DNA from 3 places in the Afifella sp. YEN Y35 genome. Region 2 is predicted to be linked to each of the others. Evidence: riboswitches for the same ligand, from Rfam matches in the RefSeq annotation. Region 2 holds a riboswitch; each other region holds the start of a gene.
The links. Region 2 has a riboswitch for cobalamin ahead of cobU (bifunctional adenosylcobinamide kinase/adenosylcobinamide-phosphate guanylyltransferase). Riboswitches for the same ligand answer to the same signal wherever they lie in the genome.
Positions count from the first base shown of each region.

Region 1: it holds a riboswitch for cobalamin, as region 2 does, so the genes downstream of both, ACK8CP_RS08135 (PocR ligand-binding domain-containing protein) here and cobU (bifunctional adenosylcobinamide kinase/adenosylcobinamide-phosphate guanylyltransferase) in region 2, are expected to answer to the same signal.
Region 3: it holds a riboswitch for cobalamin, as region 2 does, so the genes downstream of both, ACK8CP_RS18605 (DUF4198 domain-containing protein) here and cobU (bifunctional adenosylcobinamide kinase/adenosylcobinamide-phosphate guanylyltransferase) in region 2, are expected to answer to the same signal.

Region 1 is NZ_CP180203.1:1,711,701-1,717,789, forward strand. It holds gene eutJ (ethanolamine utilization protein EutJ) at 1-389, shown strand, start outside; gene ACK8CP_RS08130 (response regulator) at 402-1,271, opposite strand; gene ACK8CP_RS08135 (PocR ligand-binding domain-containing protein) at 1,264-2,514, opposite strand; cobalamin riboswitch at 2,634-2,846, opposite strand; gene ACK8CP_RS08140 (ABC transporter ATP-binding protein) at 3,280-4,368, opposite strand; gene ACK8CP_RS08145 (ROK family protein) at 4,383-5,357, opposite strand; gene ACK8CP_RS08150 (SIS domain-containing protein) at 5,354-6,089, opposite strand, start outside.
Region 2 is NZ_CP180203.1:982,914-989,002, forward strand. It holds gene ACK8CP_RS04760 (energy-coupling factor ABC transporter ATP-binding protein) at 1-195, shown strand, start outside; gene ACK8CP_RS04765 (energy-coupling factor transporter transmembrane component T family protein) at 192-890, shown strand; gene ACK8CP_RS04770 (biotin transporter BioY) at 917-1,420, shown strand; gene ACK8CP_RS04775 (AzlD domain-containing protein) at 1,447-1,797, opposite strand; gene ACK8CP_RS04780 (AzlC family ABC transporter permease) at 1,790-2,533, opposite strand; tRNA gene ACK8CP_RS04785 (tRNA-Asn) at 3,000-3,075, opposite strand; gene ACK8CP_RS04790 (hypothetical protein) at 3,166-3,585, shown strand; cobalamin riboswitch at 3,584-3,795, shown strand; gene cobU (bifunctional adenosylcobinamide kinase/adenosylcobinamide-phosphate guanylyltransferase) at 4,132-4,662, shown strand; gene cobW (cobalamin biosynthesis protein CobW) at 4,659-5,693, shown strand; gene cobN (cobaltochelatase subunit CobN) at 5,695-6,089, shown strand, end outside.
Region 3 is NZ_CP180203.1:3,917,433-3,923,521, reverse strand. It holds gene ACK8CP_RS18630 (metal-sensing transcriptional repressor) at 1-116, opposite strand, end outside; gene ACK8CP_RS18625 (energy-coupling factor ABC transporter ATP-binding protein) at 284-970, opposite strand; gene cbiQ (cobalt ECF transporter T component CbiQ) at 982-1,764, opposite strand; gene ACK8CP_RS18615 (cobalt ABC transporter permease) at 1,767-2,405, opposite strand; gene cbiM (cobalt transporter CbiM) at 2,402-3,034, opposite strand; gene ACK8CP_RS18605 (DUF4198 domain-containing protein) at 3,050-3,847, opposite strand; cobalamin riboswitch at 4,006-4,219, opposite strand; gene ACK8CP_RS18600 (DEAD/DEAH box helicase) at 4,381-5,988, opposite strand.

The sequences.
Region 1 (6,089 bases), 730 kb from region 2:
CGATCTTCAAGGATGGCGAAGTCGTCTACACCGCCGACGAGGCGACCGGCGGGACCCAGTTCACGCTGGTGATCTCAGGCGCTCTCGGCGTTTCCTTCGAGGAAGCGGAGGACATCAAGAAAGACCCGAAAAGGGCCCGTTCACTCTATCCGCTGGTCAGACCGGTGATGCAGAAGGTCGGCAGCATCGTTGCCCGCCACATCGCCCCTTACGACGTCAAGACCATCCATCTGGTGGGCGGCACGAGCGGGATGCCCGGCATGGCCGACATCGTGGCCGAGATGACCGGAATCCCGACGAAGCTGCCGTCTCACCCGATGTTCGTGACGCCGATTGGCATCGCCATGCATGATCGCGAAGACAAAAAAAGCGCGCCGCTTCAAAAATAGGCGGCCCCGCGATCACTGCGCGTCGGACGCCGGCTCCTTCTCGCTTCGGCGGAACTGCGCCGGCGTCATCCCCGTCTCGCGCTGGAACAGGCGATAGAAATTGGTGACGTTGGCATAGCCGACCTGCTCGGCGACCGCTTCGTTGGTCGTGTCGGTCGTCAAGAGCAGATCTTTGGCCGCCTCGATGCGCTTCTCGGTGAGAAACTGCTTGTAGCTGATGCCGACACATTCGCGAAAACGGTGCGCAAGGTGCGACGGGCTGAGATGCGCGACGTTGGCGACAGCCGAGAGCGACATGTTTTCATCGGCATAGTTTTCGGAAATGAAGGCGATCGCACGCTTGACCGGATCTCTCTCCGGCGCACAGGGCGTGGCAGCCGACGTCACGTCCCGCGCGATCTCCGCATCGGCGGCGGACGAGGATGCACTCAGTTCCGTGCAAATCTCACCGTGGAGCTTCCGCAACAATTCGCCAAGCTTCGCCGGACGGATCGGCTTCAAAAGATAGTCGAGCGCACCGATCTTGAGAGCGCGTTGCACATAGGCAAATTCATCATAAGCCGTGAGGAAGATGAGCCGGGTGCGCGGCAGCTCGGCCTTGATGATCGCGGCCGCTTCCAACCCGTCCACGCCGGGCATCTTGATGTCGATCAGAATGAGTTCTGGCCGCTCGCGCCGCGCCAGCTCCACCGCCTCGGAGCCGTTCTTGGCCTCCCAGACATTGGCGAAGTCGAGCGCCTCAGCCGCCACGACGCGGCTGACCGTCGAGCGAATGATGGGCGTGTCGTCGGCCACCAGGAGGCCGGGCCGAACCGAGGACTCCTGCTGAAAAGCGCCTTGAAACATGGACGCAAAACGCTCAGTGCGTGCGAGCTCAAGCATTTTCAAGCTGCGCATAGTCGCCGAGTGGCCAGGAAAGCTCAATTCGGGTTCCCTCATTCAATCTGCTTGTTACTTTGAGATCGAAGTCGTTGCCGTACTCGCTGTCGAGCCGGGTGATGACACTTTGCAGTCCGAGAGCCGCGCGGCTGCGCTCCGCCTGCTGCAGGACACAACGATCGTTGTTGAGCGCGGCGACCTGAGCCTCGCTCATCCCCGCGCCGTTGTCATAGACCTCGATCAAGCCGCGATCGTCCACCCTCCGCGCCGAGACGCGCACGCGAACCGGCCGCGAGAGCGCTTCCACCCCGTGCACGATGGCATTCTCGGCAAGCGGCTGCAGAACCATGCACGGGACCGGCCAATTGCGCAGGCTTTCGTCGAGATCGACTTCGATGCTCAGGTGGTCGCCGAAGCGAAGCTGGTGGAGGCGCAAGCAGCGTTCGATCATGTCGAATTCTTCGCTGAGCGGCACCGAAGTGGCGAGATTGCGCAGGCTGTAGCGGAGGATGTCGCTCAGCATGTAAGCGACTTCCTCGGTCTTCACCGCCTTCTCCTCGAAGGCCGTGTAGCCAATGAGCGTCAACGAATTGAACAGGAAATGCGGATTGACGCGCGCCTGCAACGCCCGCAACTGGGCATCCTGCAGCGCCTTTTCCGTGGCGGCTTTGGCTTTCACCTCTTTGAGGAGGCGCGCCTGGATCAGGTTCGTCTTGCCAATCTCGATGATGTGGCTCGCCGCCAGCATCAGCATCTCGACGGCGGAATCGAGGCGATCTCGATCGGCCGCCGGCATGGCATAGACGGCTTCCTCAAGCTCTGCCGGAGCAATGCCGAGAGAATGGTTTCGGTCGAGCACGTTGCTGATCGTGCGCTCGCGCTCGTCTTCGAGCATCACCTGGCCGCACAAGAGGCAGCCGAGATATTCATCCTCGATGATGATCGGCGCGGCGACGTCGACGAGCCCGGCATGGCAGACATAAGTCGCCGGCCGGCCTGAGCGGTAGGCGGCGAGCCCCCCGCAGGCATCGCATGCATGACAACGCCGCAACCCTTCGGGGGTGGAGCGCATCAAACGACACACAGGCTGGAAATTGCTCGCTTTGGTGACGGGCACCCCGTCGCGATCAACCGTCACCGCGGCCATATCCATGGCCTTGGCAAAAGTGTCCTGGATCCGCTGCAACGTCGGAACGTCGACGAAGTCCTGGATCCGCCACTTATGAGTTGGGAAATGCTCTTCCATCAGGATGACCGACCTGCCCAACGCCGAAAGATGACAAGCAAGCGCAAGCGCTGCCCGCCGTGATTTTCGTCGCTGGATGCAGACCCCGACATCCCTCGTTGTACGCCGACAGCCCACACAGCCCGACGCACATCACCGGCAGGTCTCCTGGCTCGCGGCACCAAGCAAGGGCTACCTTCCCAGCGCTCACGCGCCAGTGGCACTCCCAGCCCTGCTCTCCGCTCACAGTTGCGGGGGCAGCTACGGTTTCGGCCCCTTTTGGGTACGCCTCACCGTATTCCCTTTTCATCCTCGCGCTCTCACGCTCGGAAACCGGTAACAGGCTTTTACTGGCGCCAACGGCGGCTTATGTCAAGTCGGCAGGGCCGCTAACGCTTTCGTTACCCACCGGCAATAGGAGAAAATTCTATCTTCGGTTTATTTTTAGCGCGCGCAGGTTGCTATCTGCCATAAAACGGCCATTCGAAGCTCCAATATTCGTAATATTTACATCGGAATTGGAGAATAATACTTCGATGTATGACGATTTCTACAGGCGCTCGCGCCCCGATCCGGCCATAATGCCGCACGTTGCCGGGCCTCGACACCCTCTTCGCCTGGCCTCAGCGGCACCACCCCGCGAGACGGATAGCGCCTTTCAGTACAGGATTTCTGCAACAGAGGCGGACTGCCCGTGTGCCGTCCAGCAACCTCCTCGGGGTCGCCTCCTCCGGGCCACCCCTTCGAGCACGGGGGTGGCCGATGCCGTCAAAGCCTCGGCCCGAACTATAGAGCCTGACCATCCCCGTCGAAGAAATGGCAATGGGCGGGATCGAAACTCAGCCAAACGCGCTCGCCCGTCGTCACATCGCTGATCCCAGCCGTCTCGACGGTCACGAGATCATCCTCGCCGATATTGGCATAGAGAAGCGTGTGGTTGCCGAAAGTCTCGACGACGACGATCTCGGCCGCAATACCTTCGGTTTTCTCGCGGCTGAACTTGATCTCATGCGGGCGGATGCCGAGCACGACATCCTCCCGATCGATCGCCGCCGCCGGCGCTTCCGGAAAAGCCATTTCGACCCCGTTCGGGAGCTTGAGGCAAGGGCCTCCCTCCGACGCTCCGGCGACGCGCACCGGCAGGAAGTTCATCTGCGGGCTGCCGATGAAGCTCGCCACGAAACGGGTCTTCGGCTTGCCATAGAGTTCGAGCGGCGTGCCCACCTGCTCGATGAGCCCCTCGTTCAACACCACGATGCGGTCGGCCAGCGTCATCGCCTCGGTCTGATCGTGCGTGACGTAGATCATCGTGGCGTCCATGTCGCGATGCAGGCGCGCGATCTCGATGCGCATCTGGGCGCGCAGAGCTGCGTCGAGGTTGGACAAAGGCTCGTCGAACAGGAAGACCTTCGGATCGCGCACGATCGCACGACCGATGGCGACGCGCTGGCGTTGTCCGCCGGACAATTGCCGCGGCTTGCGCTGGAGAAGCTCCGACAGGCGCAACATTTCCGCCGCTTCCGCGACCTGCCGCTTGATCTCCGACTTCTCGACCTTCGCCTGCTTCAGGCCGAAGCCCATATTCTCTTCCACGGTCAGATGCGGATAGAGCGCGTAGGACTGGAACACCATCGAGATGCCACGCTTGGCAGGCGACAAATCCTTCACCGAACGTCCCTCGATCAAAAGGTCGCCGGAGGTGATCTCCTCCAGCCCCGCAATCAAGCGCAGGAGCGTCGACTTCCCGCATCCAGACGGTCCGACGAAGACGACGAATTCTCCGGGCTCGACACCAAGGTCGACACCGCGGATCACCTCCGCGGCCCCGAACTTCTTACGCACGCCTCGAAGTTCAACTTGCAGCTCTCGGGCCATGGCGGTCACCTCGTTCAACCGAATGCCGATGGTTTGATGACGGGGACGTTCTCGCCCGCCACAGGATTGAGACGGCGGCGCACCATGGCCGCAGCTCCGATGAGGCCGGAATCGTTACCATGCTCGGTCGCCAAGATCCGGGCATCATCAAACAGATACGGCCAGGTGTTTGCCCGAAGGTGGCGACGGATACGGTCCAGCAGAAAGCCTCCGGCGAGCGAAATGCCCCCGCCGACGACGCAAAGCTCGATGGCGGTGAGATTGATCATCGTCCCGAATGCCTGGGCGATGTAGCGCCCCATCGTCTCGAACGCCGCGTCGGCTCGTGCATCACCGGCCAGAGCGCGTTCGCGTAAAAGGCTCATGTTGAGATCTTCGGCCGCTTCTCCGGTCTCCGCGGCATAGGCGGCGATGACGGCCTTGCCACCGGCGAGATCCTCAAACGTACCGTGAAGACCATAGCGTTGATACGGATGACCCGGCTCCAAAACCATGGCACCGAATTCCGGCGGCTTGCCATCACGGCCGCGCACGATACGCCGATCGATGACGAGGGCGCCGCCAATACCGGTGCCCACCGTGATGAGGGCAAAGCTCGAAACGCGCCTGCCGACACCGAACTCCAATTCGCCGAGCGTGGCAGAGATCGCGTCGTTGTCCGTTGCCGCGGGCACGTTCAGACGTCTGGCGAGCTCAGCCGCAAGCGAGCCGCCCTTAAGAAGCGGAACATTTCCGGTGCCGTCGAGCGGCAGGCCGGTGGCGGGATCGGCATAGCCCGGCGCTGCGATCCCGATCGCTTCGGGCGCAGCTGAGACCGTACGCGCCAAGGCATCGAGGCTTTCGGCCGCCCCCTCCACGAGGGCTTCGAAGCTTGCCAGCGAACGAAAGGGAAGTGCGCTCTTGGCGACGACGACGCCGTTGCCGTCGACGATGCCAAGCTTCACCGAGGATCCGCCGACATCGACCGCAAAAAGGAATTCGGGCGTCAAACGGCCTCTCCGACCTTGATGCCGAGCCGCTTCGTCATGCCCGGATAAGGCATATCCTCCGGCACGAGACCGCGTTCCGCGGCAAGATCGACTGCGAGCCACTGAAACGGCACGACGGCGCTCAAGGTATCGAGACCTTGCGTCGGCTCTTCCGACGCCGGCCAGACGATCCCCTCCGGCTCCTTGCCGGTGAGATCGAAGATGAAGCCGGTCAGGCCGTAATGCGCCATCGCTGCCACGACACGGCGTGCCAGATCGAGTTCGTGCGCATTCGAAGCAAGCGCAATCGTCACGCTCTTCTTGGTGAGGCCGTGCAGACGGCCGTGGCTCGCCTCCTCGGTTTCGAGGCCAAAGGAGGGAATGCCGGCCATTTCCGCCACTTTCAACGATCCCTCCAGTGCAGAACCGTAATGCCGTCCCTGCCCCAGCACTGCGATCACATCGGCACCGGCGAGCTTCGGCGCCATGTTGGTCGACCAGATGCGCGCCGTCTCGATCAGCTGTGCATAACCCTCGACGAAACCACGCGCCGCTGTCGGCATCGTCTTGCCGCTCAGCGCCATGCCGATCAAGCGAAGCGCCAGAACGCTCGCCGTGTAGCCTTTGGTCTTCGGCCCGACGGTCTCGTCCTCGACCGGAAGCCAGACGAGCTTCACATCACAGGCGGCAAGCGGCGCCTCTCGTCCGGCCGTCACCACGATGACATCCATGCCCTCTTTGCGGGCCTGTTTC
Region 2 (6,089 bases):
ACGCTTCTCGATTTGCGCAACGCCAGGCGGGTTGCCAAGGTCATCGCCGAGATGGAAGAGACCGTCATCGTCGTCACGCACGACTTGCCGCTTCTTCAATCGTTTGATCGCGTCATCGTCTTCGATCAGGGCAGGGTGATTGCCGACGATGAACCGAATTCCGCCCTCGCGCGCTATGTGGAGCGTATGCAATGAGATCCCGCGGCGACATCTCCTCGTTCCTGCATGAGCTGCCGGCGGCTGCCAAGCTCCTGGTTCTGGCGGCTGCGGGCACAGGGCTCGTCCTCGTCGGCAGTCTTCCCGTTCTCGCCGGCGCATTTCTCGCGACGCTGCTCCTTTATCGGCTTGCAGGCATCTCGCAGAGGCAGGCGTTCCAGCAATTGCGCCCGCTGTTGTGGCTGCTGGTGCTCCTCTTCATCGTCCAGGGTATCTGGCAGTCATGGGAGCTTGCCGGTCTCGTCGTCCTGCGGATCTCGACGCTCATCCTTCTGGCCGCGTTCGTGACCCTGACGACGCGCACCGATGCGCTGATTGCGGCTGTCGAAAGGGCGCTCACGCCGTTTCGGCGTCTCGGCGTCAATCCCGCCAAGGTCGGTCTCGCGTTTTCTCTGGCGCTCCGGTTCATCCCCGTCATTGCCCAACAGGCAAACGATATTCGCGACGCGCAGCGGGCGAGGGGGCTTGGAGCCAATCCCCTCGCGCTCGCCTTGCCGCTCATCGTCCGGACCCTTCGAATGGCGAGCGATGTTGCCGATGCGATCGATGCGCGCTCACCCTACAGTGATCACTCCGGCGACGAAGGCGAGCTGCCGCCGCGCTTCGTCCTGGAACCGAATACGTCCAATGCGAGGATGTCATGCAACGACGCGGAACCACAACTAAAGACATAGTCTATATCGCCCTGTTCGCAGCCTTCATGGCTGCGCTGGGGATTTTCCCGCCGGTGATGCTGCCGCTGATCGGCGTGCCCATCACGGCTCAGTCGATGGGGCCGATGCTGGCTGGTGCCATCCTCGGTGCGCGTCGGGGGGCGCTGTCGATCCTGCTCTTCCTCGCGCTCGTCGCCGTCGGATTGCCGCTCCTTGCCGCCGGTCGCGGCGGTCTCGGCGTCTTCTTCGGTCCGACCGCCGGCTACCTCTTCGGCTGGGTCGCGGCTGCCTTCGCCGTCGGTCTTTTGCACGAATGGGGCTGGAACCGACTCAATGTGGTCACCTCGTTCGTCTTCTGCGCGCTCGGCGGCATCGTGGTTCTTTATGCGATCGGTATCCCGTGGACCGCGGTCAATGTCGGCCTGCCGCTGACGAAGACCGCGATCGCCTCGGCGACCTTCATTCCGGGTGACCTCGTCAAAGCCGGTCTTGCCGCCATTATCGCGGTTTCCGTGAAGCGGTCTTATCCGATCATTCAGCGGACGGCCTAGACGGTGCGTTTGCGCGAATAGGGCGGTCAGCCGAGATAGAGGAGGCCGGCCGCCACGAAACCCGCAAGGCCGATGAGGGTCGGCACGATCGTGCCGCCCTTCCACACGGCGATCGTGAAGGCGATGACCACGCAGACGATAGCGACCACCGACCCGACGAGGGGTGCGCCGTGAAACAGGCCCTGGCCTGAGCGCAAAGCCGATGTCGCGACGATGCCGCCCAGAATGCCGTAGCCTGCCCGGTCGAAGAATTCGCGGATGCGTTCGCCACCGATCGCCTCTCGGGCAAACAGCGGCACGAGCCGCAACAGCAGTGTCCCAAGGCCGGCGCCGGCCGCCACCGCCCAAAGCTGCCAGTGAGAGAGAACGTCAGGCATTTCCTTGTTTTCCTTGATCGACCAGCATGCTGAGGCCTGCCACGATGAGGGGCAGGACGAGGAGCGCGGATGCGCCCATGAAGGGCACGCCGAGCGGCACGAGAAGTGCGCCGAAGAGAGCGTTCACCATCAACGGGCGCAGCTTCTTCTGGCGGGCGATCAGCGTGGCGAAATAGATCGGGATCATGGCGCCCAAAGTCGCGCCGACGATGACCGGCACGGAGGCTGCGAGCTGATGGCCGGTCACGGCGCCGATGACGGCGGAGAGCGAGCACATGCCTCCGACCATGCCGCAATAGAGAATCGGTCGTGGAGGCGGCTCCTCCATGAGGCGGGGGAGGATGACGGCGAAGGAGCTCGCCGAAATCAGCCCGACGCCGCCCAAAGCGCGCCAGAATGTCGTCTCCGGCAAGCGCGCCAGGACCGAGGCGACCATGACGATGAAGCGGAGATTGACGATGATGACGGCGACGACGGCCGCGGCCCAGGCGCCGGCGGTTGCGCCCTCGCTCGTCAGGATCTGCATGGCGGCAGCCTGAGCGGGCGCGGCGACCGTGAGGCTGGTCATCAATGCGGTCTGCACGGCGTTGAGACCGGCTTCAGCGCTGAGCTGGCCGACGCCCATGAACATCACGAGGAAAGTCAGAATCACGACGAGAGCGTCGCCGACGGCGATACGGAAAACGTGTCCTGCGGACGCCTCTTCGTCGCTGGAGAGGTTTGGGGAGTCTGTCATTGCATCGGGGGAGGGCGTATCTCAATGTAGAATATCGGCCATCCCTTTATTCCAGCTTGTATATTGTGTCCAGAAAAACCAATCGAAATGAATAGACTTCATTTCGGCACGATAGCGTGCGCCGATACATATGGTAACAATCAGGTTGCTTTCGCTTCAACTTTGATGGCGCGTAAGCGGCCGTCGCGAATCTCTCTGCGTTCGATCGCATTCTGCGCATCCGCTGCTGCGTGGAGACGTCTGATCCTGCGCGGGGCTGGGCGCGTTGCGAATCGCCTGGTGAACCCCGCCTTCGAGGTCGAACGGCGATCGTTTCAGATCTTCTTCGCGTCGATGGAGGCGGGAGTGGCCTGTGCGTGGCCAAGCGCCGTTGCCCTGGCCAAGCCGGTCCGGGTGCTCACAGTTTTTGGCACCCACCGTGAAGACACGGTTTCGACGAGATCGTGCGATGAGAAGAGAAGGAAGGTGGCTCCCCGGGCCGGACTCGAACCAGCGACCCAGCGGTTAACAGCCGCTTGCTCTACCAACTGAGCTACCGGGGAATTGGGGCGCGATATACCAAACTCATCGGGCATTGCAAGCATCCTTTCGCAGCCCATTTTTGACGCATGCAAAACAGGCAGGAAGCCGAAGTGGTAAAGAACGACAGGAAGCGGCGCTCGCGCCTCCATCTTTTTGGCCGGCAGATGCCTCTGCCGCACAGCCCGCTTCTGCGTGTTGGTATCGGGATTCTGCTGGTTCTCGGCGGTCTCTTCGCCTTCCTTCCGGTGCTCGGCCTGTGGATGCTGCCGCTCGGGCTGATCGTGTTGTCGATCGATATTCCCGCGGTGCGGCGTTGGCGGCGGCGGTTCACCGTGTGGATCTACACGCGTTATCCGGGCGTGGCGCGGCGATTCGACGTGGCCGCGCCCGCGGGAAATGGCAATGGGAAGGCGGCCGTTGCCGGCAAAATCGATTCGCAGACACCGTTCGTTTCGCCGGGCGATACACGCATGAGCGAAACGGAGCGATCGGCGGAATCGCGCTTGCGACAGTCTTCCGATTCCGTTTAGTCTTTGAAATGGTTCCGGTTCCCGAATGGTGCACAGCACCTGGGGATCAAAAGGGAATGCGACAGGGATGACCCAGATCGGGATCCCTCATCCGCAGCTGCCCCCGCAACTGTACGCGGCGAGCCCCCTGCATAAGCCACCGGCAACGGGAAGGCGCAGAAGGGCGGAGACCCGCAAGCCAGGAGACCTGCCGGACCAGGGCAACTCGAACGCCGTCGGAGGGACGGCAAAGGGGATAGCATGCAAAGTTCCGGAACATTTCCGTCGGCGATTCCATCCAGGGTTCGAGCCGGGTGCGCCGCATTGATCGCCAACGATCTGCGCACCGTGCAGAGCGGTTTCGCTTTCATGCCCGGGCGGTGTCCGCCGCCTGATCTTTCAGAAAACGCATCTTCGCCGCGCTGCCGTTGAGGCAGTCATGTTTCCTCACGTTCAAGGCATGGCCGTGGGTCATGCGGCCTTCATGGCGACCGGCAGGACGGTAAGCATCCGACCGCTCGTGTCGTCGGCCTGGCCCCTGGCGCGGAAACGCTCCGCGAAATCCTCATGATAACCACGGCACTCGTTTTGGGCGGCGCCCGCTCGGGAAAAAGCGCCTATGCGGAACGCCTCGTGGAGGAAAGCGGGCTCAACCCCGTCTACGTCGCCACGTGTCCTCCCGCAGACGACGATGCGGAGATGGGTGAGCGCATCGCCGCACATCGGGCTCGGCGCGGACCGGCATGGCGCACCGTCGAGGAGCCGGTCGCGCTTGCGGACGTCATTGCCGGCGAGGCCGCGCCGGATCGGGCCCTGCTCGTCGACTGCCTCACACTCTGGCTTTCCAACATTTTGTTCGCCGAAGAGGACCTCGCCGTGCGTACGCGCGAGCTCTGCGCAGCCCTCGCCGCGGCGAACGGCCCCGTCGTCCTCGTCTCCAACGAGGTCGGCCTCGGCCTCGTACCCGATAACGCCCTGGCTCGTCGCTTCCGCGATGCGCAGGGCCGTCTCAACCAGGAAATCGCCCGCTCGGCGGAGCTGGTCGTCTTCATGGCGGCCGGACTGCCTCTGGCACTGAAAGGACAGCTTCCTTCATGACAAACGCTTCGGAACGCATTCCCGCGACGATCATCACCGGCTTCCTTGGAGCCGGAAAGACGACGATCATCCGCCACATCCTCGAAAACGCGAACGGCCGAAAAATCGCCCTCATCGTCAACGAGTTCGGCGATACGGGCTTCGATGGCGGGCTTCTCTCCGATTGCGGCAGCCCCGCCTGCGGTGAGGAGGATATCGTCGAGCTCTCCAACGGCTGCATCTGCTGCACGGTGGCGGACGATTTTTTGCCGGCGATGGAGGGACTCCTCGCACGCGGCCAGGCGCCCGATCACATCGTCATCGAGACCTCGGGCCTCGCTCTGCCGCAGCCGCTCGTCAAAGCCTTTGCCTGGCCTGCTGTCCGCGACCGGGTGACCGTCGATGGGGTGGTGACCGTCGTCGATGCCGAGGCCGTCGCGGCCGGTCGTATGGCGAGCGACGAAGCGAAGCTCGTCGCGCAACGCGAAGCCGACCAGTCGCTCGATCATGACGATCCGATCGAGGAATTGTTCGAGGATCAGCTGCGCTGCGCCGATCTCATCGTCTTGTCGAAGAGCGATCTCGTCGATGAAGCGGGCATGCTGCGCGTGGAAAAGCGCGTCGGAGAGGACAAGCGCGTCGCTGCGTCGCTCATTCGTGCCACGCATGGCATCGTGCCGCCCGAAGTGCTCCTGGGCGTCGGGGCCGGGGCGGAGGACGACAGCGAGACCCGGCTTTCGCACCATGAGATGGAAGGCGAGGAGCACGAGCACGACGATTTCGATTCCTTCAGCATCACCGTGACAGCGCCGGACAAGGCCGAGGCCGAAGCACGCATCACCAAGGCGCTCGCCATGCCTGGCGTTCTGCGCATCAAGGGACGCCTTGCGATCGACGGCAAAAAGGTGCCGCTGGTCGTCCAGGCTGTGGGTCAGAGGCTGGAGAGCTGGTTCGACCGCGGCAACGGTGAATCGTCGGGCGAGCCGAAGCTCGTGGTGATCGGCCTGTCCGATGTCGATCGGGCGGCCGTCACGGAGGCCCTCGGAGGCTGAATTGCATATCTTCAAGGGCCAGAGTCGGGGGCTCGACGCGGCCTCCGAAGCGGTCGATCTCGATCAGAGCCCGGGCGACATCGTCATCCTTTCCGCAGCTGACACCGAGATTGCCGGGTTGGCTGCGGCGGCGAACCGGCTGGCGGGCGATTTTCCGGCCATTCGGCTCGCCAATTGGATGTCGCTCGCGCATCCCTATTCGGTCGATCTCTATGTCGAGAAGGTGCTGGCCGAGGCGAAGCTGATCGTCGTTCGGCTTCTCGGCGGCGTCGGCTATTGGCGCTACGGCGTCGAGGAGACGCTGCGGATTGCGCGCGGCTCAGGCGCCAAAGTGGCGCTGATGCCGGGCGATACCAAATGGGATGGCGACCTTGCGGCCGAGGGCACGCTCGGCGC
Region 3 (6,089 bases), 1.2 Mb from region 2:
TGCTGGGCGACGTCCGAGCAGGGACGGCCCTCCTCGATCATCTCGATCGTATGCCTGAGATGCCCCTCGGCCCGTTTCAGCCGCTTGACGACGTCGCCGTGTGAACCGTGCTTCATGCAAATCATCCTATCCCCCGGGAGGGGATACGACAATCGAAAATCTCACCGCCGTTCGCCGCGCTCATGAGCCGATAAATGGCCTGGAATTGCCGGCGAAAAGGCTGAAAGCGTGAGGAGTTTTGGACGCCGGCAACCGAACGGTCGAGCCATCCGGTCCTGAAGCCCTAGCCGGCCTCGTCCGTTGCCGTGCAATGCATGTCGCGCTCCACCAGCCGGCCATGCGACATGACGACGGTGCGGGTCGAGACATCGCCGCGGAAACGGTGGTCGTGGGAGACGAGGATCATCGCCTGCGGCAGCGACAGGAGAATCTCTTTCAGCCGCGCCTTGTTGTCGACGTCGAGCGCGTTGGTCGGCTCGTCGAGAAGCAGAACCTCCGGCTCCATCGCCAGAACGGCGGCGAGCGTGACGAGCCGCTTCTCGCCACCCGAGAGCTTGTGGGTGATGCGGTCGCGGAAACTGACGAGATCGAGCCGCTCCAGAACCTCATCGACGATCGCCATCGCCTCGTCGCGGCTCTTGCCGAGATTGAGCGGCCCGAAGGCGATGTCCTCCGCGACCGTCGGGCAGAAGAGCTGATCGTCGGGATCCTGGAAGACGAAGCCCGCGCGACAGCGCACCTCGTGGAAATCCTTCTCCTCGCGCCGCGGGGCTCCGAAGGCGGTGATGCGGCCGCGCGACGGCCGCAACAGCCCGACGATGATGTGCAGAAGCGTCGACTTGCCCGCACCGTTATGGCCGCCGATGCACAGCCTCTCGCCCGGCATCAGACACATATCGACGCCCTTGAGGACCGGCGGCCCCGAAGGATAGGCGAAATGGATATCTGAAAGGGCGATGAGTTCAGACATGCGTCATGGCCTCAGCGGATCGCCTGCGCGCCGATGAGACAGGCGAGGAAGATCGTCACGCCCGTCGCGAACACGGCATCGCGGTAGGTGAAGGCGAGCGTGTCGAACAGCGGCATCCGGCCCGTGAATCCCCGGCATTTCATGGCGCCGAGAATGCGCTCCGAGCGCTCGATCGCCCGCACCAGCATCATCCCGACGAGATAGCCGACGGAGCGATAGGTGTGCCGGTTGTTCGAGGGGCGAAATCCGCGTGCCTTCATCGCCATGCGCAGACGCTGATGTTCCTGCTGCAGCACGTCGACATAGCGCACGGTGAACATCAGCAGGTAGATGAGCTTTTCCGGCACCATCAAACGCCGCAGCGCATGGCCGAGCGTCACCGGCTCGGTGGAGCCGACGAGCGCCATCAAGGCGAGGATGACGGCATTCGCCGTCAGCGCGATCTCCGCCGCCTGCCGCAGCCCCTGCCAGCTCGCCGCAAAGCCGAAGACGGTGAACATCGCATCGCCCGGCACGGTGAAGGGCAGCATGGCGATCAGGAAGATGATGAAGCTGTCCATCATCGCCATGCGCTTGAGCGTCCGCGCGACCGGCAGCCGCGCCGACAGCATCAGGAAGAACGCCGCCAGAAGCCCGGTCGCCAAAACGGCGAGATCCTGCAGGCTCACCATCACGATGGCGAAGGCGACAGCAACGACGATGCGGGTGCGCACGTCGATGCCATCGATCAGCGTGCCCTTGGCTTCGCCCGTATCGGTGAGCGCGCGCCGTCCGGCTGAGAGAACGTGGCTCATCGTCAGGCCGCCGTCATCTTGCGCCGGGCCGCGATATAGAACGCGACGCCGAAGATGCCGAAGATATAGCCGATCCCACCGAGGATGCTCTGCATGTCGTGCTTCTCCTTATAGGCGTCGATATCGCGCCGGAGCGGGATCACCTGCTTCTGCACCGCCTCGGTGATCATCTCGTGCTGGGCTTCAAGAAGCGCGGCGAGGTCGACGCCGGAGCTCTGGGCGGTCGTCCCAACAGCGCCGTCGCCGGAAGACGCCGGCTCGGCGGCACCGGCCGCAGCTTCGGCAGCGACCAGCGCCGGCGATGAGGCCTCCGCACCGCCGATCTCCGGCAGCTCCTCGGCCGACATCCGCACCTGCGCCACATGGCCCGCGCCGAGATTGGCCTTGAAGACGAGCGGCACCGCCTTTTCGGGCTTGTAGGTGAAGGCTCCGGTCTCGTCGGTTACCGCCTCGCCGAGCTTGTTGCCGTTGTCGTCGAACACCTCGACCGTCGCATCGCTCGCCATGTCGCCATTGGAAAAGCCGACCTCGCCTTCCACGACATCGCCGGACGCATAGACCGACGCGATGACCTTGTGAGCGAGAGCCTGCGGTGCGGGCAGAAGAGTCAGAAAAACAAGGGCTGCGCAGAGCTTTCTCATAGCGCGACCTCCTCGGCAGCGGACCGATTGAAAGTGGCGAAAAGCTCCGGCTTGACGCGGCGGGCGAGAACCACGGCCGCCCCCGTCACCAGCGCTTCGATGATCATGATCGGGATATGGGCGAAGAAGACGAGCTTGGCGGCCGGGATGAATTCGTCGCCGGACAGCGCCAGAGCGATCGCGACGAAGGCCGTCGTCAGCGCGATCGCGAGCCCCCCGCCGATGGCGCCTGAAATCGCGGCGACCGTCAGCGAATTGGAGGCGATCCCCCGCCGGCACAGATAATAGACGATCACCGCCGGCAGCGCGATGTTGAGCGTATTCACCCCGAGCACGGTGAGCCCTCCGAAGCCGAAGAACACCGCTTGCAGAAGAAGCCCGACGAACAGCGCCGGGAAGGCGGCCCAGCCGAGCACCAGCCCGGCCAGACCGTTCATGATGAGATGGACGCTGGAGGGACCGATCGGAACATGGATGAGCGAGGCGACGAAGAACGTCGCGCTCAACACCCCGGCGGCCGGCATCTTTTCCGCCGTCAGCGATTTGAGGCCGAGCGCGATGCCCCCGGCCGCCAGCACCGCTCCCCCGATGACGACGTCATTGGCGAGAGCTCCGTCGACAATATGCATCGATCCCTCCTGCCGTCACTCGACGTCGTAGGCGCGCACCCAGATGACGGCGTCCTGCGAGAGCTCTTTGCCCTCGAACTCCGTCTTCGGACCCGTACCGAGCGCGGCAAAGCCCCAGAACCCGGCCTTCGGGACGCCGAAGGTGAAGTAGCCGTTCTCGTCGCTCATCGCGACGACGGCACCGCCCGGCATCGGCGAGGCTTTGGGTTCGGTGGGCTTGTTCTCGTCCATGGAGGGCTCGGCCGCCATGTATTCGACTTCGATCTCGGCGCCTGCGACCGGCTTGCCTTCCGACAGGACGCGCCCCGTGAAGGTGGAGCCGGCCAGAATGTTGGTCGGGCGATCGAGCGGCACGATTTCCGTCGCAAGCTCTTTGGGCTCGGCCCAGTCGGTCGGCAATTGCGCCCGGTTCAGATAGGCCTTGGCGATCTGCTGGATGTAGATGTCCTCGCTCTCCTCGTAATAGGGCTGAGGCACGACGACGAGCGTGTAATCGCCGGCGCGCTTGGCCGGCAGCGTGGCATCGAAGGCCTGCGCGCTGTTTTCGAGCCCCTCGAAGGAGATCGGCTTGAGGCTGTCCTTGAGATCGATCTTCTTGCCGCGGAAGACGGCGTAGAACTCTTCCGGCGCGCCCATATCCATGACATGGCCGTTCTCGAAGGGGTGCCAGAAGATCAGCTTCAGCGGCACGTCGCCCGGCTCGGCGAGGTTCACCTCGGGCGTATAGATCAGCTGAAAATGCGCTTCGGCTGCGGCGGGAAGAAGGAACGCCGCCGATGTGAGGGCGGCACAGGCAAACTTACGAAGTTTCATTCGTATCGTCTCTCCAATGACTGTGGCGGACGAACCGCGACAGCGATGCGGAAAGGACGATCGGGGTTTTGGCGTGGATTGGGCGCAAATGGGATTCCTGGCGCCGTTCCACCGCCAGACGCTCACCCCGGCGTCCGTTGCGGTGCGGCACCGGTGGCCCGGCGTCGCGCGTCAGCGGCAGGTCTCCTGGCTTGCGGGTCACAGCGTGGCTTCGTCTTCCCAGCGCATATGCGCCAGTGACATGTTGAAGCCCTGCTCGCCGCTCACAGTTGCGGGGGCAGCCACGGTTTCGGTCCCTGCTGGGTACGCCTCACCGTGTTCCCTTTTAATCCGGTCGCTTTGCGTCCGGAAACCGTTGACGCCCCATCTGCCGGCGAATGGCCATAATTGTCAATGCCGTGCACGTTGAGCAGCTATGCCCGGCACGACTTTCCTTTGCCGGCAACGCACGACGCCGAAGGGCGCCCGACGGCACAAAAAAGGCCGACCGCACATGGCGGCCGGCCCTCTCAAAATCAAACGTGTTCAGGCGTTCAGCGCGCGGCGACCTGCTTGTCGCCGGCCCCGGTTTTTGGCTTGCCGCTTTTGCGCAGCATCCGTTCCAGACCCGCCTGGGCGCCCTCGTTGCCGCGGCCGCCGTCGCGGCGGGCCCCGTCACGCCGGCCATCCGCGCCACTTTTGCGGCTCTTGGGCGCGCCGCCCTCCGCCCGCTTGGCCGAACGGCCTCCTTCGGCACCTTCCGGCCTGCGGTTGCGTCCGCCTTTCGGGGCATCGCCGTTGCGGCCTTCATTCCGCCCGTCGCTCCGCCCTTCGTTGCGCCCCTCGGAGCGAGCTTCGAAGGCCGCGGGTTTGTTGCCCGAGCGCCGGCGGTTGCGTGAGGGAGAAGTGCGCTTGCCGGGCTGGCGTGATCTTTCGTCGCGCCGCTCGCCCGCCTGCTGGCGCACGCCTGCAGACGGCGCCTCATCGGTTTCGCCGACCACCTCGGCTCCGGCCTGGGTCGCGACTGCCTCGCGCCGAGGGGCAGCGCCATGCGCATCGATCCTCTTGCCGATCAGCTTTTCGATGTCGCGCAGAAGACCCCGCTCGGAATGATCGCACAGCGAGATCGCGATGCCGCTCTTGCCGGCGCGCGCGGTCCGCCCGATGCGGTGCACATACGCCTCCGGCACGTTCGGCAGCTCGAAGTTGACGACATGCGAAACGTCGTCGATGTCGATGCCGCGCGCCGCGATATCGGTGGCGACCAGAACGGACACACGGCCGTTGCGGAAGGCACCGAGTGCCTTTTCGCGCTGATTCTGGCTCTTGTTGCCGTGGATCGCCGCCGAACGCAGCCCAGCCTTGTCGAGATGCTGGCTGACGCGGTCGGCCCCGCGCTTGGTGCGCGTGAAGACGATCGCCCGCTCCATATCGGCCGTGCCGAGAAGATCGACGAGCATGTCGCGCTTGCCGGCACTCGCCACGTTGATGACGCTTTGTGCGATCTGCTCGATCGGGCGCGACACCGGGGCGACGGAGATTTCCGCCGGCTGATGAAGAAAATCGCCTGCGAGCTTGCGGATCGCCGGCGGCATCGTCGCCGAGAGAAGAACCGTCTGACGCTCGCGCGGCATCTTCGCCAGGATCTTGCGGATCGCCGGCATGAAGCCGAGATCGAGCATCTGATCGGCCTCGTCGAGCACGACGATGTTCGTCTGGTCGAGGCGGACGGCGCCGGTCTGCATATGGTCGAGAAGACGGCCAGGCGTCGCGATGATGAAATCGACACCGCGCGACAGGGCCTTCACCTGCGGCCCGGGCCGGGCGCCGCCGATGACGACCGCCGACGACATGTTCACGAAGCGCCCATAATTGCGCACGCTGTCGGCGACCTGCTGGGCAAGCTCGCGCGTCGGCACGACGATGAGGGCATGGCATGTGCGCGGTGCGGCCGGCACCATGGTGCGGCTGAGCTTGTCGAGCAGCGGCAGCACGAAGGACGCCGTCTTGCCGGTTCCCGTCTGCGCCGTGCCGAGAAGATCGCGGCCGGCAAGCATGGTCGGGATGACCTGCGCCTGAATCGGAGTCGGATTGGTATAGCCTTCGGCGGCGACGGCACGAAGGATGGGCTCGGCGAGGCCGAGTTCATTGAAAAGTGTCAATATGAGCTTTCTCGTCGCGGCCAGCCTGAGACGGCCGGCGCGAGCTGTGTCACTTGGTTTTGGAAGCCTGCGTAGATCAGCTGCCGGGAGCTTACGCCTCA